2 regions of the Enterococcus sp. AMC1251 genome follow, and region 1 is predicted to be linked to the other one. Evidence: a T-box and tRNA genes for the amino acid it is inferred to sense, from the RefSeq annotation. Region 1 holds a T-box; the other holds one or more tRNA genes.

What was found. The T-box of region 1 lies ahead of leuS (leucine--tRNA ligase). A T-box ahead of a tRNA ligase gene usually reads a tRNA of that ligase, here a tRNA-Leu.
Region 2: it encodes a tRNA-Leu, which carries the amino acid that the T-box ahead of leuS (leucine--tRNA ligase) is inferred to sense. The anticodon was not compared.

What each region holds. Positions count from the first base shown of each region.
Region 1 is NZ_CM177098.1:3,021,492-3,037,308, forward strand. Features, by position in the region: gene AC4BBR_RS14265 (hypothetical protein) at 35-349, opposite strand; gene AC4BBR_RS14270 (hypothetical protein) at 374-1,030, opposite strand; gene AC4BBR_RS14275 (hypothetical protein) at 1,094-1,624, opposite strand; gene AC4BBR_RS14280 (fibronectin type III domain-containing protein) at 1,635-4,286, opposite strand; gene abc-f (ribosomal protection-like ABC-F family protein) at 4,661-6,262, opposite strand; gene fosX (FosX/FosE/FosI family fosfomycin resistance hydrolase) at 6,702-7,103, opposite strand; gene leuS (leucine--tRNA ligase) at 7,177-9,690, opposite strand; T-box leader at 10,004-10,287, opposite strand; gene AC4BBR_RS14300 (LysM peptidoglycan-binding domain-containing protein) at 10,339-12,372, opposite strand; gene AC4BBR_RS14305 (DUF1700 domain-containing protein) at 12,670-13,326, shown strand; gene AC4BBR_RS14310 (DUF4097 family beta strand repeat-containing protein) at 13,328-14,356, shown strand; gene AC4BBR_RS14315 (phosphatase PAP2 family protein) at 14,590-15,240, shown strand; gene mnmL (tRNA modification radical SAM protein MnmL/YtqA) at 15,255-15,817, shown strand, end outside.
Region 2 is NZ_CM177098.1:1,415,848-1,431,664, forward strand. Features, by position in the region: gene dnaJ (molecular chaperone DnaJ) at 94-1,260, shown strand; gene AC4BBR_RS06545 (helix-turn-helix transcriptional regulator) at 1,317-2,258, opposite strand; gene AC4BBR_RS06550 (energy-coupling factor transporter transmembrane component T) at 2,539-3,426, shown strand; gene AC4BBR_RS06555 (ABC transporter ATP-binding protein) at 3,399-5,075, shown strand; gene AC4BBR_RS06560 (ECF transporter S component) at 5,068-5,757, shown strand; gene AC4BBR_RS06565 (DUF4430 domain-containing protein) at 5,781-6,164, shown strand; gene AC4BBR_RS06570 (pyridoxamine 5'-phosphate oxidase family protein) at 6,280-6,699, shown strand; gene AC4BBR_RS06575 (EVE domain-containing protein) at 6,721-7,131, shown strand; gene AC4BBR_RS06580 (ABC transporter permease) at 7,189-8,412, opposite strand; gene AC4BBR_RS06585 (ABC transporter ATP-binding protein) at 8,428-9,120, opposite strand; gene AC4BBR_RS06590 (efflux RND transporter periplasmic adaptor subunit) at 9,133-9,993, opposite strand; gene AC4BBR_RS06595 (metallophosphoesterase) at 10,200-10,934, shown strand; gene AC4BBR_RS06600 (Tex family protein) at 11,014-13,206, shown strand; gene AC4BBR_RS06605 (SprT family protein) at 13,209-13,694, shown strand; gene AC4BBR_RS06610 (ElyC/SanA/YdcF family protein) at 13,779-14,504, shown strand; tRNA gene AC4BBR_RS06615 (tRNA-Leu) at 14,668-14,750, shown strand; gene AC4BBR_RS06620 (recombinase family protein) at 14,757-15,817, opposite strand, start outside.

The sequences.
Region 1 (15,817 bases):
TAACCCCTTCTGTTCCAACCTTAATCTCTTATGATTATTTTTTTTTATATGCTTTCCATCTACTAAGCAGTATATAAAGCAAGAGCACCACCAAACCGATTGGTGTGAACTTTTCAATAATACTACCTGTGACAGGAAATTTCTTTAGCCCTATGTGTACCTGTTTTGGTTGTGCTAATTTTGTATCTATTTCTGATTCTAGTTCTTTTGACTCCTGAGTCTGTGCTTCATTTCCACCAATTTGCCCATGGATTTCTATATCAGTTGCAGCATAGGTAAAATCTTGATAAAAACTAACGCAGCCCACTAAAAAAATTATCGTAATGATGTGACAACTAAATTGTTTCATTGTTTATCACAGCCTTTTATTGAGTTAGGGTGTTACACCAAGTGTTGAACCATCTTTTTGGATTGATGTAAATTTCAATGTCAATGTATAATTTTCAGCTGTAGTATTTTGATCAACATTTGCTGGTAGATCAGCCACAGTTGTACCTGTATAGTAGAATTTAGCAGAATTAGCATACGCTGAAGCCGCATCGGTATCAATATTTAAACGTCCATCTTTATTTGCCAAACGCATCCAAACAGGTGCACTTGTCAAATCAGCTAACGCATTATTATCAACTATGTTGATAGCTGCAGGAGCAGATACTAAGTTATTTCCTTTAGCATTGATTGTTAATGTATCAACATACTTAGGTGTTCCATCCATATTATTCAATGTCACAGCAACACCGCGACCTGAATTATTTACAATACTATAATCTGCAGATTCAATGTTTTTATGTGCACTTGCTGTTGTTGTGTGAAATGCTGTTGCTGTATCAACAGTAACATTGATCCACTCATCAGAACCTTCTGGAATATTCGTATTTGGATCCGTGTTGTCTAACTTACCGATTGTTCCGTTGATAATCACATCTGCAGAGTTTTCTCCGTCAATTGTTTCAGCTGAAGCTAATTGTGTGATTCCTGATACGCTTAGACCTAGCATCGTTGTAGCAAGTAAAATGTTTGTTTTTTTCATATTGTTTCTCCTTCTATGTGTGAAATGATTTATTTTTAACAGAAAATCTGTTAAATAACGATGTTAGTTATTGACTCGAATGGTAATTCCCGCTTGAACTTGTCCAAGCTTTTTATTCGTTTTCGAATCATAAATATCAAATGTAGCTGTTGCGGGATGATCTCCTTTAGCAAGCTTTTTATCTAGCTTTGCTCCATTTATTTCATATCCTGGCTGAATCGCACCAGAAGAATACACTTGTTCATTGTTACTGTCTAAACGAATCACCACATTGATTGGATAACCGTTTTCGATTGGATTTTGAATATATAGACTACCTTCACTATCACCCGTCTCAAAAACTGCATCAGATTTGATGACCATATTAAACTTACTCGCATCAACTGCTTTTTGTTCAGTCGCTTTCACTTCTTTATCACTCATCTTCTTAGCACCTTTTGTATCCGGTAAATAATCACCAGAAACCACTTGAACAGGCTCTACTTTAGTCGAAAAATAATAGTATAAGCCACCTGCTGATACAGCTAACAAGAACAGCAATAATAAAACCAACAGACGTTTCTTTTTCTTCTTATCTTCATTTGTTTTGTCCATAGAATGCCCCTCATTCTTCATTTTTTTCAACTTTAAATGTCAGCTTGTACGTTGGAAATATCGCTTGTTTCGTTGCATTGAAATACTTTCCTCTAAGAGTCAGTTTTTTTTGTTCGTTTGCATTTAAAACACCGATTGGCAAAGGATTGTTTGCCAATTCACTTGTTAAAAAAAGCGGTTCTGACTGATTATTATCTATAAGCATTTGTAACGCAAGTTCATTCTGACCAACGTTTCCGACAAGATTATTCAACAGCAGCAATTGGTTAGCATCCGTATTTTCTTTGACTAGATTTGTTATCGATAGTTTTGTTGCTGCATTCCCTTTATTTACAATTTGGTAATCTTCGGAAGATAATTCTCCTTCTTGCGCTGTAGCAATATCTTTGTTCTGTGTCTGAAAAGCCATTTCGATTGGGACTTCTACTTTGATAATTTCTGTCACTGTTTGAAATTCAGTAAGAGGTGTCATTGCCAGCACAATTTCTTCACCTGAAACGCCAATCACTCTTACACGTACGTAATAGGTAACATCGCCATCTAGATCTTTTAATTTCGTTGAGAATGTTTGATTTTTATCTCCTAAAAGATCCGCAAGTTGAGATTTTGTCTCCTGAGCTGGAAAGTCTTTACTCTTACTGTATTCTACTTTGACTTGTTGATAGTTACCGCCATAATAAGCCTCTTGATTAGGAATCGCTACCGCTTCTCCATTTGAATAATCTGTCCATTTACCAGTATCACTAGCCAATTCACCATTAATAATAGCTGATGTCGTTGTGACATTTGCTGTGATGTTTTTTAATTGAGGTTTAGTAGCAAACATTTCTGCATCCGAAAATTCACTTTCACCTGCTTGATTAACAACAATCATTTGTGCCCAATAATTTGTATTCGGGTTTAAATCATTTATTCTTACTTTATAATTTGAACTAAGTATTGTATTTTCTTGATCTTCGAATGTATTTAATGTCACGATATGTTTAGCTTTACTTAAATCATTTGTATCCTCTTCAGTAGTAAACAGAAAAAATTTTACTTCCTTAGCTTGACTACCATTATTAACTGATGAGGCATATAGCGAAATGGATGTGTCTGTTTTTTCCGCTGCAAGTAACCCTAATTGATCTGGAACATCTATAAACTCGCTAAAAACGATTTTTTGGGCATTTTTCATTGCTAGTATCTCTTGTGTAGAAAATGGATTTGGCGAACCTACGATATTCGTATAATTTGCTCCTTGAACACTCAAGTCTGAAGCTTCTTTAAAAATCTCTTGTGTTGGTGTACTATTTGTTTTATTCGAAAAAGTTGCTATTTTTTTTAAATAGTTGCTGGAAAAAGACAAATTATTTACACCATTAGCTCCATTTAGTCCTAACGTTCCAAGACTGGCAGCAGCAAATGAGACTCGTTTGGCTTTGTCCATCTTAAGAGCAAATGTGCTAGAAGATGACGATGCAAAGACCCCACCGCTAGCAACATCTATTGAAACATCGGCATTCTCTGCAATCGTCATTCTGCCTTTAGCAGTATAAAGATCGATTGATGAAGGTAATTTAAAATCAACTTGAGCATTATCCTGAAAATCAAATACTACTGACTGAGTTTGATTAGAGGCAAAAAATTGATTTCTCGTTCCACCCGTGGCAAGTGTCATCTTATCCAAATTTAAAACAGCATTTTTCTCAACAATATAACTTGGTGCTAACGTACCATAAGTCATATTACTGTTTGTCTGGATATTCAGTTGCGCATTTTCTCGAACTACAATTTGAGAAGCTCCTGAATGGGGATTTGCTGAGGCATTACTTGTCGACCAAATAAATGCACTGGTTCGATTAGATGAATGCTTGATTGAAGTATAACCATTTTGAATTTCTACGTAATTAATTTCTGCCCATTCCTGGGAATATGTATTCGTCCCTCTTTGATCGATCGTATTTTGCCCTCGCATTATGACAGATCCGTTTATGTTATAAATCATTTGACCATTTGTAGAATAGTAATCGACACTATCAAAGATAAATGTCATATTTGCAGCTGACCCTCCAGATAAAAAGCCATAATATCCAACTGCGCCAGAACCATCAGTGTTACCAAATTGTGTGTTACGAATCTCAATTACCGCATTTGCTTGATTTGCATAAAAACCGCTAGTAGCTGAACTACCTTTATCATATGTAATAATATGGTTTGCACCATCGATGATCATGTTATCTTTAAGTTGATAACCATTAGATTCTAAGTCAATATTATTGGTTAAACGAAATTTCAGCTTTTGATTATCCTTTAAATATTCAGCCAAAGTAGCTGCTGAATCAACTAACCAGAAGCCATCTACATCTTGTACAGCGTCTTTCCTTAAGAGCTTTCTATCAATTATTTCAGATTTATTTTTATCTTCTAAATCATTTATACTATTACTATCCGTTATTTTTTCATTTTCTATCGATTCTTCTTCCTTAGCCAATTCTTGACTAAACGAGCTGTCCTCAATAGATGTTACTGACGAATCTGATGTCAAAATTTCTTTAGTTGACTCCGTCGTTACTGAACTTCCCTCATCATATTGCTCAGTTTCTATAGCATAGAACCAATCAACCGGGGAAATCATTAGAATGATAAAACTGATAAATATCAAGTAACTATTTCTTCTCACGACAGTCCTCCCAACTTTTTTATGCAAATTATAATAATAATATTTGTTCTATCTATTATTGTATTGTATTGTAATTTGAGATAAATATCAATTTAATAACGTTAGTTTTTTTAAAATTATACTTATTTAATCATAATTAGTCATTATTTCTTAACTATAAATAACCTTATTAATACTTACGATTTTTTATTTATCTTTTCGCGATCACTGATTTTTCTTTATCTCTAAAATTTTCCTTTGAGTTAGTAATGATTTTACACTTCTTCTTTTAACACGTTAAGTTAAAAAAGTTGGAACAAAAGTAACTCCTTTATATTTTTTGGAGTTGAACTCTTCTATCCCAACTTTGATCTTCTATTGTTTAAGCGTTTGTCTTATTCTGAAGTAAGTACCTCTATATAAGTCCCAGTTCTTTTCCTGATTTTCTGTTGATCAACGATTAAAAAAGTATCAAACATTTTTTGGAGAAAGAAGCGATCATGTGAAACAACTAGCATTGTACCTTGGAATTCTTCTAGTATTTCTTCTACTTCTTCTCTCGTTTCAATATCTAAGTGATTGGTTGGCTCGTCTAGCACTAAAAAATTGACCTCATTTTGCATTAGTTTAGCTAATTCTAAACGAACCTTTTCACCACCGCTTAAAAATCGAACTTGTTTCATTACATCATCACTATAGAAAGAATACTTAGCCAATACATGGCGACTGTCTTGTTCAGCTAGAGAACAAGCTTCACTAAAGGATTGTAACACTGTTTGTTTAGGATTCATATATTGAATAACTTGAGGCAAATAGCCAACTTGAAGATTCGTTCCTTGCTTGATTTCACCACTATCAACTGCCTCCAACGCTAGAGCCAGTTTTAACAAGGTGCTTTTACCTACACCATTTTCTCCTATGATCGCCGAATGATCTTTCCAAAATAGTGAAAATTCGGCTTTCTCAAACAATGTTCTATCCGCATAGCTTTTGCTGACCTCCTTAAATTGAAGCACTTCTTTACCGGAGCGATTCGCTTCTTTGAATTTCTTGTCTATTTTTGCTGTTTCTTCTTTAGGTTTAGGAATTTTCTGAATCTTTTCTAACCGTTTTTCAAGTTGCTTGGCTTTTTTGAAAAACTTTTCATTGTCTCCTTCATGTCCCCACTGTCGAAAGCGACGAATTGCTAGTTTTATTTTCTGAATTTCTTTTTGCTGTTCTGCAAAATCTTTTCTAAGCTTTTCAAGTTGCTCTTCTTTTTGTCGTTTATACGCAGAATAATTTCCTTTGTATTCCTGTAAATGACCATCTTCCAGCTCTACAATTTTTTCTATCGTATGATCTAAAAATAATCGATCATGAGAAACAATCAAATACGCTGTTTTCTCATGGGTCAAATACCCTTCCAACCAAGTAATTCTTTTAGCATCCAGGTGATTGGTGGGTTCATCTAGCAACACAAGATCATTTTCTTGCAATAAAATTCTTGCCAAAGCTACGATTGTCTGCTCACCTCCGCTTAATTGTGAAAGTTTTTTTGGCAACAAATCATTGATCATTAAACCGTTTGCGATCATCTCGAGTTTGTTGTCCATCTCGTAACCACCAGCTTGTTGAAATTCTTCTTGTTTTTGACCATAACGAACGACTGTTTTTTCTAGATCACATTCTGGAATCGTCATTTGCTCTTCCAATTGCGTTAATTGTTTCTGAATTGCATTCAGGAATGTGAACGTTTCTAGCAAGTAGTCTTTGACCTTCTGTTCACAAATGTCCGGCATTTGAGCCAAATAGCCAATACGTGCGTTTTTCTTGCAGCTAATGGTTCCTGAATCAACCGTCTCGATTCCTGTGATGATGTTTAAAATTGTTGATTTACCTGAACCATTTGTCCCAATTAATCCTATTTTTTCCCCTTTGTTTATTTGCAAATTTAATTCTTCAAAAAGTGGTTCCATTCCATACTTTTTGGTTATTTTTTGTAATTGTACTAACATCTCTTCCTCTTTCTGCCATTCAGACAGATCAACAAAAATAAAATGTATTATCTTTTATACTAATTTTAAGCGTACAAAAAAAAGCTGAACAACGTTCTCCGTTCAACCTTCATTATTTACTGTCTGCTAGCAATTTTCCACTGCTCTTTTGATTAAGATCAGTTGAAACCAAATTACTCTCTTCCGTTATTTTATGACTAATTCGTTTCAAGTAAATAAGTCTGAATGGTCTGTTTTATTTAATTTTTTATCCCTTTTTAGACACACTTGTCCCTTGAGATAAAAAATCGGAAATAATAACATGACAAAAAGATAGGTATACGATTATATAAGAAAAACCTGTTGTTATTTTTGGCATGTTGACCATTGTACTTATTCACCACCTTCGTCATTTATTGGTTATATTGTAGCATGTTCGTTTCATTTATGCAAAATGAGTTTATTTGATTCCTGGTTGGTAATATTTTAATCGTTCTTCAAGCGTTCCAGTGTGCAGTTCAAATAAATGGTTATCGAAATCGTAAAAATAAATTGAATTTGCTTCACCTTCTACACGTTGACGACCAGCTTTTATTTCTAATCCTAAAGCGCTGATTTTCTCTAAGTAATGTTCATACTCATTTTCTTCTATCTTAAACGCAATGTGATTATATGTCTTTGTAGGTAACGAATCGCCTTGCATAATCGCTATCCAAAGATTGTTAATCAGGAAAAATTTTTCTTGTGCTATAGAAAACGTCGCTGTTCCGCTTGAATAAACCTCTTTTGCAGCAAATATTGTTTTAAAAAAGAGAGTGGCCTTTTCTAAATCGTGTACGATAAAGGTAATACGACTGATCATTTTTTTCCTCACATCCCTATTTATAATGAAACAGAGATACTGATTTTATTCAGCACCTCTGTTTCTAATATATTTAATTCGCTACAATATTCACCAATTTATCTGGAACAACAATCACTTTACGCACTGTTTTCCCATCAATAAAAGATTGGATTTCTTCTGTTGCTAGAGCTTTCTCCTCTAACTCTTCTTTGCTCAACCCTCGAGCGATATTCAATTTTGCACGAACTTTTCCGTTAACTTGAAAAACAACTTCGACCTCATCTTCAATCAATGCAGCTTCATCATATGTCGGCCAAGGAGCATTCGTTAGACTTTCTTCATTTCCAAGAATTGTCCATAGCTCTTCACCGATATGTGGCGCGATTGGTGCTAGTAATTGAACGAAACCTTCAATGTATTCGTATGGCAGAACATCGACTTTGTTGGCTTCATTCACAAAGACCATCAATTGAGAAATCGCTGTATTGAAGTGTAAATTTTCCATGTCTTCTGTCACTTTTTTCACTGTTTGATTATAAACCTTCGTTAAACGCCCATCGTTTATAGTCGTAATACGGTCACGCATTTTATCATTTTCATCTACAATCAAGCGCCATACACGATCCAAGAATTTACGACTGCCTTCAAGTCCATTTTCACTCCAAGCAATCGATGCATCAAGTGGTCCCATGAACATTTCATACATTCTTAGGGTGTCAGCTCCATATTTTTCAACAACATCATCAGGATTCACAACGTTTTTCAATGATTTACTCATTTTAGCTGGTGCTTCTTCTAATTCTTCACCAGTTTCACTATTCACCCAAATACCATCACGTTTCTCTACCATATTCGTCGGAACCAGTACTCCACGGCTATCTCGGAAACTTTGACCTAAGATCATTCCTTGGTTGTATAGTTTTTGATACGGCTCTTTTGTTGGTACAACACCGATATCATATAAAAATTTATGCCAAAAACGTGCGTATAACAAGTGAAGTACGGCATGTTCCGCTCCACCAATATAGATATCTACTGGCAACCAGCGTTCTAGTTTTTCATAATTGGCAAGTTCATTTTTGTTATGCGGATCAATATAACGTAAATGATACCATGAGCTTCCTGCCCATTGCGGCATCGTATTCGTTTCACGTTTGCCTTTTTTGCCAGTTTCAGAATCGACTACGTTAATCCACTCAGTAATATTCGCAAGTGGTGATTCTCCCGTTCCGCTTGGCTTGATATCATCTGTTTTCGGTAATTTTAGTGGTAGTTCAGATTCTGGAACGGTGGTTGTTGTCCCATCTTCCCAATGGATCACAGGAATTGGTTCGCCCCAATAACGTTGACGTGAAAATAACCAATCACGCAAGCGGTAACTCACTTCTTTTTTTCCTACATTATTTTCTTCTAACCATTCATTTATTTTAGTAATTGCTTCTTCTTTATTCATGCCGTTTAAAAAATCGGAATTGATGTGTACACCATCGCCTGTATACGGGGCTTTTTCAATATTTCCACCTTCTAATACTGGAACGATATCAATATTGAAAGCTTTAGCAAATTCATAGTCACGTTCATCATGAGCTGGGACTGCCATAATTGCTCCTGTACCATATGATGCCAATACATAATCAGCAATCCAGATTGGGATCTCAACACCATTGACTGGGTTCACTGCATATGCCCCTGTAAAGACACCTGTTTTTTCTTTTGCTAGATCTGTTCGGTTTAAATCTGATTTTTTTGATGCAGCATCAATATAGGCTTCCACAGCATCTTTTTGCTCTGGCGTAGTAATCTTTTTCACCAATTCTAATTCAGGTGCTAAAACGGTATAGGTTGCACCAAATAATGTATCTGGACGAGTCGTAAATACGGTAAATTCATCTTCTGAGCCAGCTACTTTAAACGTAACGTTCGCTCCTTCAGAACGACCGATCCAGTTACGTTGCATATCCTTGATGCTTTCAGGCCAATCGACTAACTCTAAATCATCCAGTAAACGATCTGCATATGCAGTGATTTTCAACATCCATTGACGCATTGGTTTTCTAACAACATCATAGCCGCCACGTTCGCTTTTTCCATCAATAACTTCTTCATTTGAAATAACAGTACCAAGTTCTGGTACCCAATTGACTGCCACTTCGGCTTCATAAGCCAAGCCGTGCTCATATAGTTTTGTGAAAATCCACTGGGTCCATTTATAATATTCTGGATCGGTTGTATTGATCTCTCGATTCCAATCATAACTGAAACCTAATGAATTGATTTGACGTTTAAATGTTTCGATATTTTTATTCGTAAATTCAGCTGGATCATTTCCAGTATCTAATGCATATTGTTCCGCAGGTAATCCAAACGCATCCCACCCCATTGGATGCAAAACACTATAGCCTTGACTTCTTTTCATTCGTGACAGAATATCTGTCGCTGTATAGCCTTCTGGATGCCCAACATGAAGACCTTGTCCTGATGGATACGGAAACATATCTAGGGCATAAAATTTTTCTTTGTTCACATCTTCATCTGTAGTGAAACTGTTATGTTTTTCCCAATATTTTTGCCATTTTTTCTCGATTTCTTTATGATCGTAACTCACGTTTTTTCCCCCTATTTTAAGTAGCTTTTTTTAATAATTTTTCCACCTATTTCTTATGTTCATTTTCTACATTTTCTTACAGCGTTTAACTTCACTCGCTAGTATGGTAACTTCTCTCCCTTTAAACTCCTTGTATTGTTCATCATCTACTCTTAAAACTTTAGCTCTTAGAATTTAATGAGATCGAAACGAAGTGGTATGATTCACTAGTATGGTAACTTCTCTCCCTTTGGTCGCCAAGTATTGTTCATCATCTACTCTGGTGGAGCCAATCGTAGTGATTCACAACAAAAACGTCCTACAGGAAAAATTCCTATAGGACGTATGATTAACAACGTGGTACCACCTAATTTTACTTGTATAAATTACAAGCCTCAACGCTGTAACGGCCGCCACCGATTTTACTTAGTAAAGTTTAGCTGATTGTTGAACTATGTCTCATCCCCCATTTACTTCAAAAAAAAGATCAGAGAACATTTATTCACTCGTTCAGTAAAATAACTCAAAGGCGAGTTCGAAAGCTTCTGTACGTATTTTCACCAGCCATACGCTCTCTAAAACATGGTTCTTTCTACTATTCCTTTTCACTGTATATATATCTGTCATGTGCTATCATACTACCAAAAATTTCAGTCAATTTCAATTGTTTTATTTAACTTTCAATTTTTGACCAATATAAATCATATCGCTAGATAAGCCGTTCAATTGCTTAATTCTTTGAACACTTGTTCCATATTTTTGAGAAAGTCCCCATAAGGTATCTCCACTTTTTACAGTATATGAACCTACTGTTTGGCTACCGCCTTGATTATTCGATGGACTAGCTGATCCACCTTGACCTTTTTTCACAACTAAGCGTTGACCTGGATAAATAATATCTCCACTTAAATTGTTCCATTGACGCAAATTAGCAATACTTACGCCATTTGTATTAGCAATCGCCCATAGTGAATCGCCTGATTTTACTGTGTAGTGACCAGCGGCCGTTCCAGCATTCGTAGACCCACCTGTATTGCCTTCAGAACTTCCTCCTCCAGCATTACCAGAACCTTTTTTCACAATTAATTTTTGACCTGGATAAATGATATCTCCATTCAGATTGTTCCATTGACGTAGATTGGCAATACTTACACCATTTGCATTAGCGATCGCCCACAATGAGTCGCCTGATTTTACCGTGTAATAAGTATTTGATGTTCCTGTATTGCTAGAGCCACCTGTATTGTTTGTTGAGCCACCTGTGTTGCCTCCGGAACCTCCTCCAGCATTACCAGAACCTTTTTTCACAATCAGTTTTTGACCTGGATAAATGATATCTCCATTTAAATTGTTCCATTGACGTAGATTGGCAATACTTACACCATTTGCATTAGCGATCGCCCATAATGAGTCGCCTGATTTTACCGTGTAATAAGTATTTGATGTTCCTGTATTGCTAGAGCCACCTGTATTGTTTGTTGAGCCACCTGTGCTGCCTCCGGAACCTCCTCCAGCATTACCAGAACCTTTTTTCACAATCAGTTTTTGACCTGGATAAATGATATCTCCATTTAAATTGTTCCATTGACGTAGATTAGCAATACTTACACCATTTGCATTAGCGATCGTCCATAATGAGTCGCCTGATTTTACCGTGTAATAAGTGTTTGACGTTCCTGTATTATTAGAACCACCTGTATTTCCAGTTGAGCCCCCAGTATTTCCACCTGTGTTGCCACCTGTATTTCCTCCACCTGATGAAGGAGTGTCATATTGAGTTAAGTTGTACGTTGTAATAATATTATTCAATTTTGTATTATAGCTAGGATCTGTTGCATAACGTCCTGTTAGCCACGCTGTTGCATCTCTGTAAGAATTCGTGTTGCTTTTCCATGTTCCTGAATAATAATATACTCCAGATTGAAACGACGTATTTTTCAAAACATAAGCATTGTCACTAAATGATTCCGAATAAGAAGGATATTTTCTAAAAGCAGCATCTACTTGAATCCACTGACCATTAATAACTTCCCATGTTTTCATGGTAACAGATTGACCTTGATAACTTCCTTTGATCCCAAATAAATTATGATTTGGTGCTGCAGATAAAGTACTTCTTCCCCAGTCACTTTCAAGAATTGCCTGAGCCATCATGACAGACGCATATAAATCATTTGCTGCTGCAACCGATTGGGCGTGTCCAGCTATTTCAGCAATGAAGGCGCTTGGGCTGATACTTCTAGTTTGCGCAGCAAATGCTGAACGCATCGCAAGATCTGGTGCTTTAGATTCTTCTGTTTCAGTTGTTGAAGACTCCTTTGTTTCAGTTGATTCAGTTGATTCAGTACTATGTGTTGTTTCTGATGTATTTAATTCTGATGATTCTTGTGTTTCAGACGTGTCTTCGTTTGAAGAAGTCTCTGTTGTCTGAGTTTCTTGTGTCATCGAATCGTTTGTGTCAGTCGTCGTTGTTTGTGTTTGAACGGCTTCTGTATGTGTAATTGTATTTGAGTAACTTACTTGTTCACTAGGTATTTTATCTTCTGAAGCTTCAGCAAGTTTTGGTGCTGCAATTGGTGCTGCAATTGAAGATACAACAATTGCAGAGCTAAGTACAGTAGTTCCTTTTTTTAGCTGATCAGAAGCAAACTTGTTCTGTTCGGCTTTCCTCCGCTCTTTTCTTGATGTTTTATACTTTTCCATAATATATCCTCCGAATTTTCTAAAAAAAGTGTTCTACAAGCTATATTATACCTGTTTTTAATGAAAATAGAAATGTTTTTCGCTTTTACTTTGCTTATAAATCGAAATAAAAACGAATTATTTTATTTTCTGTTTTCTGTTCATCTTCATAGCTTTTATCTTACAAACAGGACTAGGTCTAAAGACCGATTCTTCTCTTTACCTTAGGCTGATTTTTTGATTTAAGACTTGTTATTACTTTCAAAAAAAATTATAGTGTAGAAGAAGCAAGATTGTATAATGAAATGGGGGAAAAAAATGAATAAAGAACACTTTTTAATCGAATTAAAAATTTATTTAAAGCCTCTGACCCATCAACAGCAAGTTTTTATCTTGAATAAATATGAAACAATATTTGACGAGCGTTCAGCTGCTGGGGAAACAGAGGAAGAAATCGCAAAAAATTTAGGGAAACCTAGAGGGATTGCTGAAGAAATTTTACAGGAATTTGACATCACTGTTCCTGAAAAAAAACTTGAACGAGATGGTTGGCAAGAAATCCAGCCCGTTGTAAATAATGATTATTATTATGAGGAAATACCTAAACATCCATATGAAGATACTTATCGGACCTATGAGCGGCCTCATCGTAGCAGTTTCGTTCGATTTTGTCAGATAGCAGGTATCCTTTCATTTAATTTTCTTTTAATGATTTGGATGATTTTTTCTTTTATTATGCTATTATTTTCTTGTTGGCTAGTTGCTGTTATTTTCTTATTTTCACCGATTCTCGGAGGCATTTCTGTCTTTGCAGGCTTTAATGACGGAACGATGTTTCAATTATTCCTTAGTGTTTTCCTTTTTGGTGCCGGGGTTATTGGATTATTGATTTTAACACCCTTAACAAAATTTTTTGGAAAAGTATTCAAACGTTATTTACACTGGAATATTCGCGTTTTAAGAGGAGAGGTTTAGTATGAAGAAGACAACTGCTTTTTTTCTAAGTATTGGCGTTTTAGCTATGATTATCGGCGGAATAGGCAGTGCAGTTTTTTTTAGCCGCGCTGAACATTCTTTGATAGATACAAAAGAACAGACATATGACATAAAAAATAAACAAAGTACCAAAGAGATTCATCTTGATCTTTCAGGCAACGCTGAGTTTTATGTACAAACTGAAAATTCGAATAAAGTTGTAATGAATACTCGGAGTTCGATGCCAGTTTCTCTTAAAAGTTCTTTAGATGTTGAGGAAAAAGATAAGCAGCTGAACATTTCAGTAAATAGTAATAAGCAAAAAGTAAAACTAGATGGAATAAAATTTGGTGTTTTCAATCAGGGATCAGCTGTAACGTTGACTATCCCTAATGATACCGAGCGTTTAGTCATCAATGGTAACTCTGATGGGACTATCAATCTTTCCGGAGTTACTACAAAAGACTTATCCATTAAAATGATCAACGCAGATCTTAATGTTAATACTACCAATACAACGAAATTAGCGGTGGAAACCACTAATGGTGATCTTAATGTTCATTCAGATGTTCGAACCGATGAAGCAACTGTCAAAACCACTAATGGTGAGATTCAGATAAGTGATTTTGCTGCCTCAGTTTGGTCTGCGACTAGCACATCTGGCGATATTTCCTTGAATACGGTCAAAGGGATCGCTAAAATAGAAACTACTAATGGCGAAATCCAAGCAACTGATCTTAAAGGCGAGGCAGCCATTAAAAGTATCAATGGTGATTTTTCATTATATGGAACAGAAATTCCAAAAAAATTACTGGTGGAAACTCAACAAGGAAGTATCGATTTGCATACAGAAGAAATATTATATGATGTAATTATCAAAACAAAAACAACGTTAGGTGATAGTACGATTTTCGGCAAAGAACGGACTTCTTACAAAAAAGGCAAAGGAACAAAATCACTTACCTTACAAACAAACTCTGGCGATATTTCCGTTGAAGGTCCCTCAGACTACGAAAATGATGATGATTAATTTTCTTTTAGATTAAGAGAGGCTAAGATGAATGTTCTTCAGTATTTAGAGTTTTAATGTGATCGCAACGAAGTTGAAGTAGTAGCTACTTTTTTCTCGCCGTTTATTCAGATATAGAGTCCTAGATAAAACTGACTTTTAGTTTTATCGGACTCTTTTTTTGATGATTCTCAGATGTCTTCTTAATTGTTTGGTGTTATAATAGGCTTTACTTATTTCAGAAAGGGTTTCTTATGAAAAATAAATTATATTATCAATTTGCCGGCAGCTGCTTTTTAGTTGTTTTTATGTTCTTAGGCTACGTAGTACGTTTTTATTCAAGCTGGCTGAATGGTTTTGATCAAGCAATCACGGCAATCGTAAGAGCACCTTACCCAATTGCTAATCATTTTTTTATTTGGTATACAAAGTTTGCTGATCCTTTAACTTTGGGAATTTTGACTTTAGCGATTGTTTTCATACTATTTAAAGGAAAATATTATGCTGAGATGCTCTGGCTTTTAATCAATATGGGATTGATTGCTGGTGTGGCAAATCCATTAATCAAATTATTATTTATGCGTCCACGCCCGACATTAGATCATTTAGTAACAGAACATAGTTACAGTTTCCCAAGCGGGCACTCTACTGGAAGCATGTTGCTTTATGGAACACTTATTTTATTACTGCCACAATTTCTTAAACAAAAAAATCTTTGTTTATTTTTACAATTTCTTTTAGGATTAGGTATTTTTCTGATTGGGATCAGCCGAATCTATGTTGGTGTTCATTTCCCTAGCGATGTTTTAGGCGGATTCTGCTTTGGTTTAGCTTGGTTATTGATGAGCTACCCGATTTATTTAGAAAAACGGTTTGTCTGGCGCTTTAAAAGTAAACAACAATAAAAGGAAGAAAAATTATGTCTGAATTTATCTATACGGAAGATCCAAATAAGCGATATCATACATGGAATTATGCTTTACGTCAGCAGTTTGGTGGGAAAATTTTTAAAGTCCCTTTGGATGGCGGATTTGATTGTCCTAATCGAGATGGAACTGTCGCTAAAGGCGGTTGTACTTTTTGCAGTGTTTCAGGATCAGGCGATATGATCGTTGCCCCTCAGGATCCTTTGCCGATCCAATTTCAAAAAGAAGTTCATATGATGCACAAAAAGTGGCCGAATGTTGACCAATATATCGTCTATTTTCAAAACTTCACAAATACTCATGCACCTGTTGAAGTAATTCGTCATCGTTTTGAACAAGTGGTCAATGAAAAAGGCGTTATCGGCATTTCGATCGGTACTCGTCCAGATTGTCTGCCTGATGATGTGGTTGAATATTTAGCTGAACTGAATCAGCGCTATTATTTGTGGGTAGAACTAGGATTACAGACGACCTACGAAAATACCAGCAATACAATCAATAGAGCACATAATTATGAGACTTATCTTGATGGTGTAGAAAAATTGCGGAAACACAA
Region 2 (15,817 bases), 1.6 Mb from region 1:
TAATTTGTGGTATGATTACAACGATGTTTTTATACCAATAAGTTGGCGTCGATCCTTTTTAAAATAAATGTAATAATAGTTGGAGGGGAACTAATGGCTACGAAAAAAGATTATTATGAAGTCTTGGGTTTAGCGAAAGGTGCTTCAGATGATGAAATAAAAAAAGCTTACCGTAAGCTTTCCAAGCAATACCACCCAGATATCAATAAAGAAGCAGATGCTGAAGAGAAATTCAAAGAAGTATCTGAAGCATATGAAGTATTGAGCGATCCTCAAAAGAAAGCAGCTTACGATCAATATGGTCATGCAGGGACTGATCCAAACTACGGCGGTGCTGGTGGTTTTGGTGGCTTCGGCGGTGGTGGATTTAGTGGAGGCAGTGGCTTTGGTGGATTTGAAGATATTTTCGATTCATTCTTTGGCGGTGGCTCTCGTAGTGTCGATCCGACTGCGCCAAGACAAGGATCTGATTTGCAATATACAGTCAATCTAAAGTTTGAAGAAGCGATTTTTGGTGTGGAAAAAGAAATCAAGTATAATCGCGAAGATAATTGCGAAACCTGTGGAGGGAATGGGGCTAAACCTGGTACTCATCCTGAAACTTGTCATAAGTGTCATGGCTCTGGTTCGATCAATGTTGAACGTCAAACGCCACTTGGCCGTGTGATGAGCCGTCAAACTTGTGATGTTTGTCGTGGTACTGGTAAAGAAATCAAAGAGCCTTGTCCAACATGTCACGGAACTGGACATGACAAAAAAGCGCATAAAGTGAAAGTCAATGTTCCAGCTGGAGTAGAAGACGGACAACAAATGCGTCTGGCAAATCAAGGAGAAGCTGGAATGAACGGTGGACCGTATGGTGATCTATACGTTGTATTCAGCGTAGAAGACAGTAATATTTTCGACCGTGAAGGTTCAGAAATCTACTATGACTTACCATTGAGCTTCGTACAAGCAGCGCTTGGTGATGAAGTCAAAGTACCGACGGTTCATGGCGATGTAAAATTGAAAATCCCAGCAGGCACTCAAACAGAAACAAATTTCCGTTTACGTGGCAAAGGCGCGCCACGCTTACGTGGCGGTGTTAATGGCGATCAGCACGTGAAAGTTAAAATCATCACGCCAAAAAACTTAAACGACGAACAAAAAGAAGCATTACGCACATTTGCTAAAGCTGGCGGTCAAACCGTAAGTGAACAGCAAGAAGAAGGTTTCTTTGATAAAATGAAAGATGCTTTTGGCGGTAAGAAAAAGAAATAAAATGAATAAGTTTTTCAGAGTGTACCGTAATTTAGTACAAGCTGAGAAGCTTTTTTTTATCTATGGTTTTGATAAAGCGTAAGCAAATTTTCGATACGCCGTTTCAATTCGGTTCTAACATGAGCCGGCTTTAGACATTCGCATTGACTGCCAAACCCCAAAAGTAAATTGTAGCTAAATTCATCTTCCGTAAAAGGAAATTCGACAATCAATTTCTCAGATTCATTAGAAGGATAAAACCGTAATTGTCCAAATTTATCAACTAACTGCTCTTTGATTTTATGCGTCACTTTGAGCGTCGTGATCGTAAAATTTCTACTGTAGAAAGGTTCCTTCCCTAATGGTTCCGCTTTAAAGTTTCGTAGAATAAATGTTGAAGAAGACAAGTTTAAATTAATCATTCTAGAAAGCTTGAAAGTTCTAAAATCATTTCTTTCTAAGCAATAGGCTTGTAAATACCAACTGATTTCCTTCAAAACAAGTCGATAAGGCTCAACAGTTCGTTCGGTTTTTCTCCCGTGATTATCTTCATAGTCAAAACAAAGTAATCGGTGTTGATCCATACTGGATTTAACGATTTCTAAAAAAGGTTGTAGCGTATTGTTCCTGGTCCAAGGCGTTAAATCGATTGCAATTTGGTTGGTTTTGAATTCAATTTCTTCTGAAAAATTCGCTGGAACAAGTGTTTTTATTTTTTCAAAGGTTTGATTTATTTGAATCGGAGAAATATTTTGTGATAAGCTCTCTAGTGCGATCAGTATAGAAGTGATATCAGAAGAGGTAAAAAAATTTTTATCTATTTTGTAATTATCCATAATTTGGATACCACCATTTAAGCCAGGGGAAGTAGCTACCGATATTCCAGATTCACTAAGAGATTGAATATCTCTGTAAATGGTGCGGACTGAAACTTCCAACATTTTAGCTAGCTGAGGAGCGCTAATCTGTCTTTTTTCTAATAAGATCATAGTGATTGCTAATAGACGTTCTGTTTTCATAGGAGCACTTCCTTTGTTTATTTAGGAGGAATCGTTCATCTTATTATAACGAAGAATTCTTCGTTTGGGTGAATAACAGGAGAAAAATTTTCGTGCAGGTGTGGATGATCAAGAAAAATTGACTTTCGCTATCTAGATTTATATAATATGAATGTTGCTTTAGGTTACAAACGCTATTATATTAATGAAGTAATGAGGAATTGAATGTTTCTAAAAGAACAGTGTAGGCTGTTTTTTTATTATCCAATAGAAAATACTGAGTAGAGAAAGGAAGTCTGATATGAATAAAGCGCTTTTTGAACAACGACATCCACTAGTCATTTCGAGCTATTACATAGTGGTGCTATTGATCGTAATGAGTACGACAAATCCAGTGATCATCAGCCTTTTTTTCTTTGGAAGCTTGTTCTTTCAGTTACTTTATTTGAAAGGAAAACCAAAAAAGATAGTGATTTATCCGTTGGTTTTTCTAGGGCTTATAACAGTGACGAATCCTTTATTTGTCCATCGAGGAGCAACCATATTATTTTTTTTATTGAATAAACCAATTACTAAAGAAGCGTTTGTCTACGGTTTTTTTATGGGTATGATGATTGCGACGGTGATCTATTTGTTTAGAAATCTTCAAGCGGCAATTGATTCAGAGCAATTTTTTTATCTTTTCGGAAAACGTTTCCCTAAAGCAACATTGATTTTAACGCTGGTTTTTCGTTTTATACCGTTACTTCAGCACTATTATCAAGACCTAAATCGAGTACAAAAAACAATTCAACGAACACATAAAAGAAGCTTTAAAGAACGCACGTCTTATAGTTTAGATTTATTTGGGAATTTATTTTCTTGGTCGTTAGAAAATGCGATGGAAACGGCAGATTCCATGAAGGCACGAGGTTTGGGCATTATGACCAGAAGCAGTCGACTGAGTTATCGTTGGAAAAAAATGGATACATTATTTTTGATCTTGGTTATTCTATCGGTTGCTTTTTTTATTTTAGGAAGGATAAATGGATGTTATCAATTTAATTATTATCCTTATCAGCAAAATGCGTATCTACTAGTACAACAAGACTGGGTAAATTACTTATTTCTTTTCATTTTGGCATTTTTTCCGTTTGTTAATCGGGTAGGGGAGGTGATCATTTGGGCTATCTTGAAATCAAAAATCTAACATTTCAATATGCTGGAAGCGATAAAATAGTCTTAGATGAGTTAACATTATCTATTGATCAAGGTGATTTCATTTTAATTTGTGGAGCTTCCGGCAGTGGAAAATCAACGCTACTAAAACTGTTAAAACCTCAACTAACACCTGCTGGAAAGCAGACGGGGACTATTTATCTGAACAATGAAAAAATCACGAATCTTCCAGCGCTTTTTACAACCAGTAAAATTGGCTATGTTATGCAGAATCCTGAAAATCAGATTGTGACAGAGAGTGTTTGGCATGAACTGGCATTTGGCTTGGAAAATATGAGTATTTTAGCTTCTGAAATGAAGAGTCGAATTGCTGAAATGGCTAATTTTCTCGGCATTCATGAATTACTTGAATCTAAAACAAGCGAATTATCGGGTGGTCAAAAGCAACTGATTAATCTAGCTTCTGTTTTAGTGATGAAACCAGATATTTTGATTTTAGATGAACCGACAACCCAACTTGATCCGATTGCTTCACAAAAATTTGTTGATATACTTGTAAGGTTAAATCGAGAACTGGGTTTAACGATTTTATTAGCTGAGCATGGATTGGAATCAATCTTTGCTCAGGCTGATAAAGTTGTTCTTTTACATGAAGGTCAGATGATTTTTGCAGATGAGCCAAGAAATATTTCCAATGAAATTAAGAAAGGTGGAACCGATCTTAGCCGTTTTATCGTAAGTTTACCGAGTGCTACGCAAATTTATCTGGAGAGTGGTCTGCAGGATAATTGTCCTGTTACGGTTTTAGAAGGGAAGCGGTTTTTAGCGCGGCATTTCTCAGCTACTATTATGTTGCAGGAAGAAAAACCTGACCCTGTTTCTCAGAATCTAGCAAGTAAAAGTATTCAATTGAAAAATTGTTGGTTCCGCTATGAAAAAAATGGTCGGGATATTTTAGCGGGGGTGGATTTTGAGATTCGTGAAGGAGAAATTTTTTCTTTAGTCGGAGGAAATGGGACTGGAAAAACAACCTTATTGAAAGTTATTGCTGGAATCAATAAATGTTATCGAGGGGCAATCTCAATTTTGAATCAGCCCATTAAAAAGAATCGGCACACTGTAGGTTATTTACCACAAGAGCCTCAAACACTCTTTATCAAAGACTCTGTGTTGGAGGATTATAGGAATTATTTAGATAGCAAAAAAATGGATGAACAAGAACAATTAAAGCAGATAAAAAACGTTGCAGATTTACTTGGACTAAACGAACACCTTATAAAGCATCCCTTAGATTTGAGTGGTGGAGAATGTCAACGAGCGGCGCTAGGAAAATTACTTTTAACCGACTCAAAAATTTTATTGCTGGATGAACCAACAAAAGGAATTGATAACTATGGGAAAAAACAACTGATCACATTATTAAAAAAGCTAGCAAAACAAGGAAAAACAATTTTAGTCGTAACCCATGATTTGGATTTTGCTGCAGAATTATCTGATCGCTGCGGACTGTTTTTTCAAAATAATTTACTGACAATAGCTTCGCCAAACGAGTTTTTCAGTCATCATACATTTTATACTACTGCAGCTAGTCGAATTTCTCGTGATACCTTTCGTTCTTTCGTCACAACCCAGCAAGTAATTGAGGCTTGCAAAGTAGTAAAAGGAGTTGGAGATGATTAAAAATAAGACGAAGCGGATTTTGTTCAGATCATCGCTTGTGCTACTATTGTTTGGTATAGGTGCGTCTCTGTTTCAAGCTAGTCAATACCAAGTGATTTCTATGCTGTTAGCGATTGGTGCTTGTTTTCCAATTTATTATCGCTATGAAAAAAAACAGATCAATAGTAAAGAATTAGTGTTAATTGCGATATTAACAGCTATTGCCGTTTTAGGCAGATTTTTATTTTATATGATTCCAGCAATTACACCGATGACAGCAATCATCATTATTTCAGGTATTTGTTTAGGATCTGAGGTAGGATTTTTAGTGGGTTCGTTGTCAGCAATCACATCAAATATGTTATTTGGTCAAGGACCGTGGACGCCTTTTCAAATGTTGTCTTGGGGGCTGATCGGTTGTCTTGCTGGCCTACCCTTGATACAGAGGGTACTTAGAAAAAGTTATTTTTTTTTAGCACTTTATGGCATCTTAGCTGGTCTTTTCTTTTCTTTCTTTATGGATGTATGGACAGTTTTTTCAATCGATCGCTATTTTTCTTGGCAGCGATATCTAGCATTATTGTTGACCGCTGTCCCCTATACAATTTCTTATTGTTTTGCAAATGCTTTTTTCTCATGTTTACTATTTAGATCAATTCAAACAAAACTTCAACGGATTTTAATCAAATATGATATAAAATAATTTAATTAAGGGAGGCACTAAAAATGAAAAAAATGATAAAAACAATGATGATCATTATGGTGATCTTTTTATTAGGTGCGTGTGATAAAACAACCGATAAAAAAGACACAACCAAATCAAGCGAAAACCAGCGAAACGTCACGATCATCTTGAAGGAAGACGACAAAGAGTTTGACAAAAAGGAAGTGAAAGTCAAAAAAGACGAATCATTGCAAACGGTCATGGAAACAAACTATAAAATAGAAATGGCGAAAGATTTTATTCGTGGTATTGATGGTCATCTGCAAGATACAAAAGAGAGTAAATATTGGATGTATGATGTGAATGGTAAACAACCTGATGTAGGAGCTGTTGAATATTTTCTAAAAGATGGTGATACGGTTACTTGGACCTTGAATAAATTATAAAATAAAGAAGCGTCTAAAAAAAGATTTAACAAACCCTGACAATCAGTTGTCAGGGTTTGTTTGTTAGAATGAACTTGTCAGTCAGACAAATGAAAAATAAGGGAGTAAACAATTTATGAAAATAGCAGAGGCGTTTAAAAAAATAATGGGTGAGCAAACAGAGATCGCATTAGCAACGAGTGTTGTGGAAATACCTAATGTTAGAATCGTCAGCTTTTTTTACGATGAAGAGAAAAAATGTCTTTTCTTCTCAACATTCAAAGGAAACGAAAAAATGATAGAGTTTCAAAAAAATCCTGATGTTGCGTTTACAACGATTCCAACTGCCAATACCAATCATGTTCGAGTACATTACGCTCAAGTGAAAAAAAGTGATTTAACTGTTTATGACGTAGCAGAACAATGGAGTCGAAAGATTCCTAGTTATGAAGACAATATCGAACAAGCTGGATCTATGTTAACATTATACGAAATTCAGTTCACTCAAGCCATCGTGACTTTAGGGATGGACAGCAGTGAGACGATTAATTTATAAGAATGAAAAGGAGGAAATACTATGAAGTATTGGATCGGTGTTGCATCTAAAGATCATGTAGAGCTTGGTGTGGCAGGCGGTTTTTGTCAATTATGTCACGGAAAATCAGCTCCCCTGAATCGAATGAAGGCAGGTGATTGGCTGATTTATTATGCACCTAAGCAAAGTTTAAATACTAAAGAACCTTGCCAGGAATTCATTGCGCTGGGACAAATTTTACAAGGAGAGGCATATCCATTTGAAATGACGCCTGGCTTTATTCCAGATAGAAAAGATATTACCTTTTTGAAAAATATTCAATCAGTTCCACTACAAGCTGTTGCAGATTTTCCATTGTGGCAGGAGTATCGATCACGCTTGAGATTTGGTCATTTTCAAATTCCTGATGAGTTGTTTCACTTCATCGCCTCTAAAATGAAAAAAGAAGGATAACTAAAAAATCAGGACAGAGAAATTATTCTCATCCTGATTTTTTTCAATAATAACTATTTATTCATAACGTAATGCTTCAATTGGATCAAGTTTTGCTGCTTTTCTTGCTGGATAAACTCCAAAGAAAATACCAATAGCGCTTGAAAATAAGAGTACTGCTATAATTGAGCTTAAAGTGAACTGAGCAGTGATATCTAAGGCACTGGCAACACTAACAGCTAAGATTGCGCCTAAGGTTAAACCAATCAATCCACCAATCAAGCACAGAATAACTGATTCTGTTAGAAACTGGAACAAGATATTACTGTCTGTTGCTCCCAACGCTTTTCTCGTTCCGATTTCCCTAGTTCGCTCGGTTACTGAAACGAGCATGATATTCATCACACCGATACCGCCGACAAGCAAAGCAATAGCTGCAACAGCTGCAATAAAGTTGATAAATAAGCCTAATACATTATTCACTTGATCTAATGCTTGCAAGAAGTTCGTCGCGGTGTAAACTTTTTCTCCTACAGTATTATGACGTACAGAAAGGATATTTACGATTTGCTTAGAAACAGCATCAATATCATCTTTGGATTTTGCGATTACAGTTAAACTAGTAATTTTCGTTGCTTCAGGGTTTAGAGTATTTGCTGTTGTTAGAGGAATCGATATATAGCCCATCAATTCTTGCTCATCAAAAGAACCGACGATTTTTTCTACAGTACTTTTAGTTACGCCGATGATACGCACACTGATTTGCCCTTTTTGTCCTCGCAAGTTGATTTTCTCACCAACAACATTTTCACGTCCACTGAAAAAATATCGAGCTGTATCAGCACTAATCACAGCTACTTTACTTCCTTCTGAATACTCAGTTGTACTAAAATACCGACCATAGACAATGTCTTTATCCATCGTTTGATTTGTATACTGCAAATCAGGCGTTCCAGCCATAATCAATGTTGCTTTTGATTTGTCATTTGCGACTCCCACTGCTTGAATTGAAACAACAGGAGAGACGTGATCAATTTGAGGAATGCCATCTTTTAAAGCTTTAATATCTTTACTAGTGATTTTTTGACTGTCCGTTGCATCTCGACTCGTGGATACGGATATTGTAGAAGCGCCTAAATCACTGAATGTGCCAGTGATTTGACTTGTAGCGCCATTCCCCACAGCTAATATCGCGATAACAGCGGCAATTCCGATAATGATTCCAAGCATAGTCAAAAACGAACGCATTTTATTCGCTAAAATACTATCGATCGCCATTTTGAAACTTTCAATAATTCCCATGAAAACGACCCCCTTCTATAGCGTTTTTTGATCTAATACTGATTGATCATCAATGATTTCGCCATCTCTAAATGATACGATTCGCTTTGTGTATTGTGCTACATCAGGTTCATGTGTGACCATGACCACGGTTGTACCAGCATCGTTCAAATCTTGGAAAATTTTCATGATTTCCAGCGTCGTTTTTGAGTCTAAATTTCCTGTTGGTTCATCAGCCATTAAAACAGCTGGATCATTTACGATAGCACGAGCTATAGCCACACGTTGTTTTTGTCCACCGGAAATAGCATTTGGTCTGTGTGCGACACGATCAGCTAAACCAACTTTTCTCAAAGCTTCTAACGAGCGTTCTTTGCGCTCTTTTGCTGAAATACCAGAATAAACCATAGGTAGAGCAACGTTATCTAAGAGTGACATCCTAGGCATCAAATTAAAGGATTGAAAAACAAACCCAATTTCTTTATTTCTAACATGGGCACTTTCATTACTAGTCAAGTTGGTAACATCTTGTCCGTTCAAGTAATAGGTTCCTTCGTCAAAACGATCCAATAAACCAAGAATATTCATCATAGTTGATTTACCAGAACCGCTAGGGCCCATAATAGAAGTGAATTCTCCTTCTGCGATATGTAGAGAAACGTGTTTTAAAGCTTCTAATTCTTCTCCGCCGGTACGATAGATTTTTACTACATCTTTTAAATCGATCAATCATTTCACCTTCTATTCTTTGGTTACTTCAGCATTGTTTTTGATATCAGAACTAGGAGAAAGAATGACTGTTTCTCCTTCTTTTAGTCCGCTTTTTACTTCAATCAATTTATCTGATTGAATCCCAATTTCAATTTTTGTTTCTTTGGCAACGCCATCTTTAACAACATAGGTGATTGGTTCATTTTTATCATTATACGTTAAAGCTTCGATCGGCAAGGCAAGGACATTTTCAACGGTTTTTGTTGTGATATCGACATCTACATCAAAGCCAGCAAAAAGATTTTCTGGCGTTTTATCAAATGCTACCTTAGCACCTAGACTTGCACTTGTTCCTGTTGCCGTTTGATTAGTTTGAGCAGTGGGATCTTTTTCAGTGACCTTTCCTGGGAATGTTTGATTATCACTTGTAATCTCAGCTTTTTGATCCACAGCTACAGCAGAAGCTTCTGAATTTGTTAGCTCCAATTGAACGTTTAACGTAGAAAGATCATTTAATTGAATTGACGCTTGTCCTTGTTGAGCATTTGTGTCAGCTTGTTTAGGATTGATATTGACTTGAGTAATTGTGCCATCGAAATCAGCAATCAATTGTAAGCCGTTATCATAGGTTGCTAAGACTTTGTCTTTTTCTACTTTGTCGCCTGTTTTCACAAACACATCCGCGACATTTCCAGTACCAACAAGTGTTTGTACTTTGTTTGGTATTAAAGTACCTGTTGTGGAGAGTTTTTCGATGATTGTTTTCTTTTGTACTTCTCCAGTTCGGACAGTAACAGCGTTGGACTTTACCGAGTTACCTTGAACCATGAAGAAAATAATAAGCGCAATAACTAAGACTGCTAGAATACCGAAAATAGTTTTCTTTTTCATAAATTTCAGCTCTTTCCTACTCATTTTTATGACGTAGTGTCATTCGTTTAATCTTACTAGTTTTTGTGCGAAAAGTCTAAGATTCGTTTCTAATTTAAAAATATTGTTACTTAAACAGAAATTCCTCTTTTTTTGACGAATAAAATGAAATCATATCCTGTACTTGCGTTATAATAAAAGAAAATTATTGAAAAGGAGATGAAGCCATGAAGGAATTTGTCTATGCAGTCAGTGATATTCACGGAGAATATGAGTTGTTTAGAAAATTAATTCAATATTATGATCCAACGATGCATCAGTTGGTGTTGATAGGGGATCTAAATGACCGTGGTTTTAAAACAAAAGAAAGTTTTTTACTTGGAAAAACTTTGGTTGAAGAGCACGGTGCTATCTATCTTAGAGGAAATCATGAAGAATATTTTCTGCAGTTTTTAAAAAATCCAGAAGATTGGTTTACTAGTTATATTCGAAATGGTGGCAAAGAAACCATCGAAAGTTTACTTCATAAAGGAGCAATAGAAGAATATTCACCTACAGAAATTAGTATGATGATTCGCAGCCGTTATAAAGAATTGATTGAGTTTTTGGTTGAACGCCCACTCTATTTTGAATGGGAGAACTATTTATTTGTGCATGCTGGTGTAGACTTGAATAAAAAAGATTGGCATGAAACGAGTTCCCATGATTTTATTTGGATTAGAGAACCGTTTCATCAGGGAAAGAATAACACTGGGAAAACAATCGTTTTTGGGCATACGATTACGCCGATGCTTCATGGAGACATGGAAACAACTGATTTATGGTATTCAGACAATAAAATAGGGATTGATGGTGGTGCTGTTTTTGGAGGTTCCATTCACGGTGTGATTTTTAACAGAAAGGGGATTGTACAGGATATTGAATATCAAAATTTAAACGACCCTTGGCAGCCAGATTTTTAAGCTTTTTCCTCGTCCTATATTTCAATCTGAAAATATGCTAAAATGAAAGAGTATGTTGAATGAAAAGAGGTATATAAATATGGCAGACACTTATAACCAAGACGTAGTTAATTTACTTCAAAAAGAATTAACGGAATATCGTCCAAAACAATTAACAACTGTACTAACTTTATTGAGCGAAGGCAATACAGTTCCTTTTATTGCTCGTTATCGTAAAGAAATGACAGAAAGTTTAGATGAAGTTCAAATTCGTGAAATCGAAGAACGTTATACTTATTTAAGCAATTTAGAAAAACGTAAAGAAGAAGTCTTACGTCTGATTGAAGAGCAAGGCAAGCTTACGGATGAGTTAGCTATGTCTATCCAAAAAGCGATCAAAATGCAGCAAGTAGAAGATTTATATCGTCCTTACAAACAAAAACGCCGTACCAAGGCAACTATCGCTAAAGAAAAAGGCTTAGAACCTTTGGCAGACTGGTTATTGAATTTTCCCGCGCAAGCAGATGTAACAAAAGAAGCTGAAACATATGTTGATGCAGAAAAAGAAGTAGATTCAGCCGAAACAGCGTTACAGGGTGCGCATGAAATCATTGCTGAACGTGTGTCTGATGAACCTAAATTTCGTACTTGGATTCGTGACTTTACCTTTAAGCATGGTCAATATGTCAGCACGGTCAAAGATGAAGAAAAAGATGAGAAATCCGTTTATGAAATGTATTATGATTTTTCTGAACCTGTAAGTAAAATGGTTTCTCATAGAGTATTAGCGACAAACCGTGGCGAAAAAGAAGATATTTTGAAAGTTGCTCTATTAGTAGAGGAAGAAAAAATCAGTTCTTATCTAGACCGTCAATTGATTGGCAATAATAAGCAATCCCCAACTGCTGTGTATGTTGAAACTGCTTATTTGGATAGCTACAAACGATTTATTGGTCCGGCAATCGAACGGGAAATCCGCAATGAGTTGACAGAAAAAGCAGATGAACAAGCGATCAATATTTTTGGTGAGAACTTACGTAATTTATTACTGCAACCACCTTTGAAAGGTAAAGTTGTTTTAGGATTTGATCCTGCTTATCGAACAGGTTGTAAACTGGCGATTGTTGATGCAACAGGGAAAGTATTAGCGATTCAAGTGATTTATCCGCATAAACCGGCCTCAGGAGAAAAACGAGCAGCTGCGGGTCATGCATTTAATCAATTAATCGAAACGTATCAAGTTGAGATGGTGGCGATCGGTAATGGAACGGCTAGTCGTGAATCTGAGCTGTTTGTTGCTGAACAGTTAAAGCAAATCAAACGAGACGTTTTTTATGTAATCGTCAATGAAGCAGGGGCTTCGGTATACTCAGCAAGTGACGTGGCAAGAACCGAATTTCCTGATTTACAAGTAGAAGAAAGAAGTGCGGTTAGTATCGCTCGACGCTTGCAAGATCCTCTAGCTGAATTGGTAAAAATTGATCCTAAAGCAGTTGGTGTGGGTCAATACCAACATGACGTTTCTCAAAAACGTTTAGCTGAACAATTAGACTTTGTAGTAGAAACAGCTGTGAATCAGGTCGGTGTAAATGTAAATACGGCCAGTCCGCAGTTATTACAACATATATCAGGTTTAAATAAGACAACTGCTCAAAATTTGATGAACTATCGAGATGAACATGGCGCATTTACCGCTCGTAATCAAGTAAAAAAAGTTCCTCGTTTAGGACCAAAGGCGTATGAGCAAGCAATCGGCTTTTTACGTATTCCAAATGGAAAAAATATTTTAGACAATACAGGAATTCATCCGGAAAGTTATGATGTTGCCAAAGCAATTCTAGAAAAAGCGAATGTCAAATTAACAGATTTGGGCACATCCGATGCAGCCCAGCGTATAAAAGCTATATCTTTAACGCAATTAGAAACAGAATTAGCAGTTGGAAATGAGACTTTAAAAGATATTATTTTAGCGTTAGTTCAACCTGGAAGAGACATGCGTGATGAAATGCCTGCGCCACTTTTAAGAAAAGATGTTTTGTCGATGGAAGATCTTAAATCAGGAATGGAGCTACAAGGAACGGTTCGAAATGTTATTGATTTTGGCGCTTTTGTTGATATTGGTGTAAAACAAGATGGTTTAGTGCATATTTCAAAACTGAGCACAAAATTCGTTAAACACCCGACCGATATTGTTGCAGTAGGTGATGTTGTGACAGTTTGGGTGGAAGAGATCGATACGAAGAAAGGTCGCATCAGCTTAACGATGTTGCCGCAAGCTGAAAGGAAAGAATAGCTTTGAATCGTTTTTCTAAAGAAGGAAAACCAATTACCAAAGTATTAACAGATACTCAATTGCAAGTAATGGTAGAAGAAATTTCTAGATTATCATTTGGAAAAAGGTTTATGCATAAAGCTTTTTTCAATCGTCGTTTAAGAACAACTGGCGGTCGATATCATTTAAATTCACACAATATTGATTTTAATCCGAAAGTAGTTGAACGCTACGGAGAATCAGAATTAATCAAAGTGATCAAGCATGAACTGTGTCATTATCATCTTCATTTAGAAGGGAAAGGATATCAACACAAAGATGCTGAATTTAAATTACTACTAAAACAAACAGGTGGAAGTCGCTATGTTCGTTCCTTAGTAGAACAAACACCGCAGTCATATCACCAATACCAATGTGAAAAATGTCAAACATTGATTTTACGAAAAAGGAGAATCAATACCCACCGCTTTGTTTGTGGGAAATGTCGTGGCAAACTAGTAGAATTGTAGTGATGAAGCAAAACTGTACCGTCTTTTCTTTTATTAGAGAAGACGGTATTATAATAAAATCAATTAAAAGAAAAGAGGATAACTATGATTCGGCATTGGAACACAGTCATTGACTATTTAGCTGAAAAAGAACCAATCAATGGAGAATATGATCTTGCTATATTAGCAGGCAATAGTTTGCCATATTTAGCTGATGAGCTGATTCAATTGTACAAAAAAGGTATAGCATCAAATCTTATGCTGGTTGGAGGAATTGGACATGCTACGCCATTTTTACAAAAAAATTTAAGAGACATAGGAATTAAGGTCGGTGATATTAGTGAAACGGACATGTACTTAGAGTATTTTAAACAAAAATACGCCATCGACAAGACACTATTTCTAACCGAAACGAGGTCAACGAATTCTGGTGAAAATGCACGTTATTCACTAAATAAACTAAAAACAATAGGAATAATTCCAAAGAAAATCTTACTATTAGAAGATCCTATTATACAAAGAAGAATTAAGGCAACATTTGAAAAAGAATGGCAAGAGATGGACACTATTTTTACAAATTATGTTCCTATCGTTCCGTCTATCAATGCTATTGACGGAATAATTTCCTTTGAAGATGAGCGACTGAATAGTTTGTGGAACAAGGACTATTTTTTTTCTTTAGTTTTGGGTGAAATTTCGCGACTTAGAAATGACGAGAATGGTTACGGGCCAAAAGGAAGGAATTATATTGGGGAGATTGAAATTCCGCCACATGTGAGCGAGTCTTATGAGAAGCTATGTCAAGTATATGACTATAGTGAAAAAAGATAATCCCCAATTTGTAATCAAATTTAAAATACTGAGACTTTATTGAAAGATTGACAAAAACTTTATCGTATTTTATTATAAATTCAGCTAGCATTTTTTTTGCTGTAAAAATGCGGTCATGGCGGAATGGCAGACAGGCAACCGTTAATTAGTAGACTAGCAGAAAGCGGACGTGATGGAACGGCAGACATGCAAGATTGAGGGTCTTGTGAGCTTTAGCTCGTACGGGTTCAAATCCCGTCGTCCGCATACTATTTAAATCAAATCAATTTTTATTTGGCGGTCTTTGTTGAAAGTTATTTCTTTGACAAGTGATCGCCAAAACTGTTTTCTTTCTGCTGCAGATAATGTTTCGTAATGTTCATTTAAATCGATATCAGCAAACTTAGAATAGATGCTTGTATCTATGGTTGGTATTTCGATTTTTTCAATTTTCTCAAGTTGTGATACTAAAGTAGCACGATCCTCTTTGTATTCTTCAAGTCCGATAATTTCATTTAGATAAGCAGCTTTAAGTCGTTCTATTTTATTTTCTATGTTTTGTTGTTTCTTCTGCTTTTCGTTGTCATTATTCTTCTTTTGATTTATATTATTAACCTTCTGCTTGAGCAGGATAGGAATCTCACTAAGCAAGTGCGCCTCTAAAATATGTTCTTTCAAAACTTTTGCATTAGAACATTTCGGGACCTCGTAAGCGTAACGGCAATTATAAATTGATTGATGAGGATATCGAGTTCGACTTCCATCTTTTCGTTTGGCGGAATAATAGGCTTTCCTACCTGAGTTCATTTTTCTACCACATTCTTCGCAAACTAATAGTCCACTAAAAATGTATTCATGTTTAGTATTTGATTTTTTGTTTATTCCCAATTGTCTATTAACGGAATCGAAAAGAGACTTGCTTACGATTGGTTCGTTATAATTTTCGTTGTCTCTGAAAATGCCGATATATTTTTTGTTCTTTAGCATTTCGCGAATTGACTGAGTGTTACGTTGTATACCAAATTCTTCAAGTAAGAATCTTGATGTTTTATTTAAGTTCGCATGTTCATCATAAAATTCAAATACTTTTTTTGCAATTGGCGCCTGGTCATTCGGTACTAGTTTTTTATGCTCGATAGAAAAACCGAAAGGCGTAGTACCAGAAATAACCTCGCCCATTTTCACCTTATTATTAAAAACTGAAATCATACGCTCAGAAGTCATTTGAGCTTCCAATTCGGCAAAAGACATAACTTGGTTTATAAATGTTTTACCGTATGCTGTAGTGGTGTCGTAGTAAGGCTGAGATACAGCTAACCAATTGACCTGATATT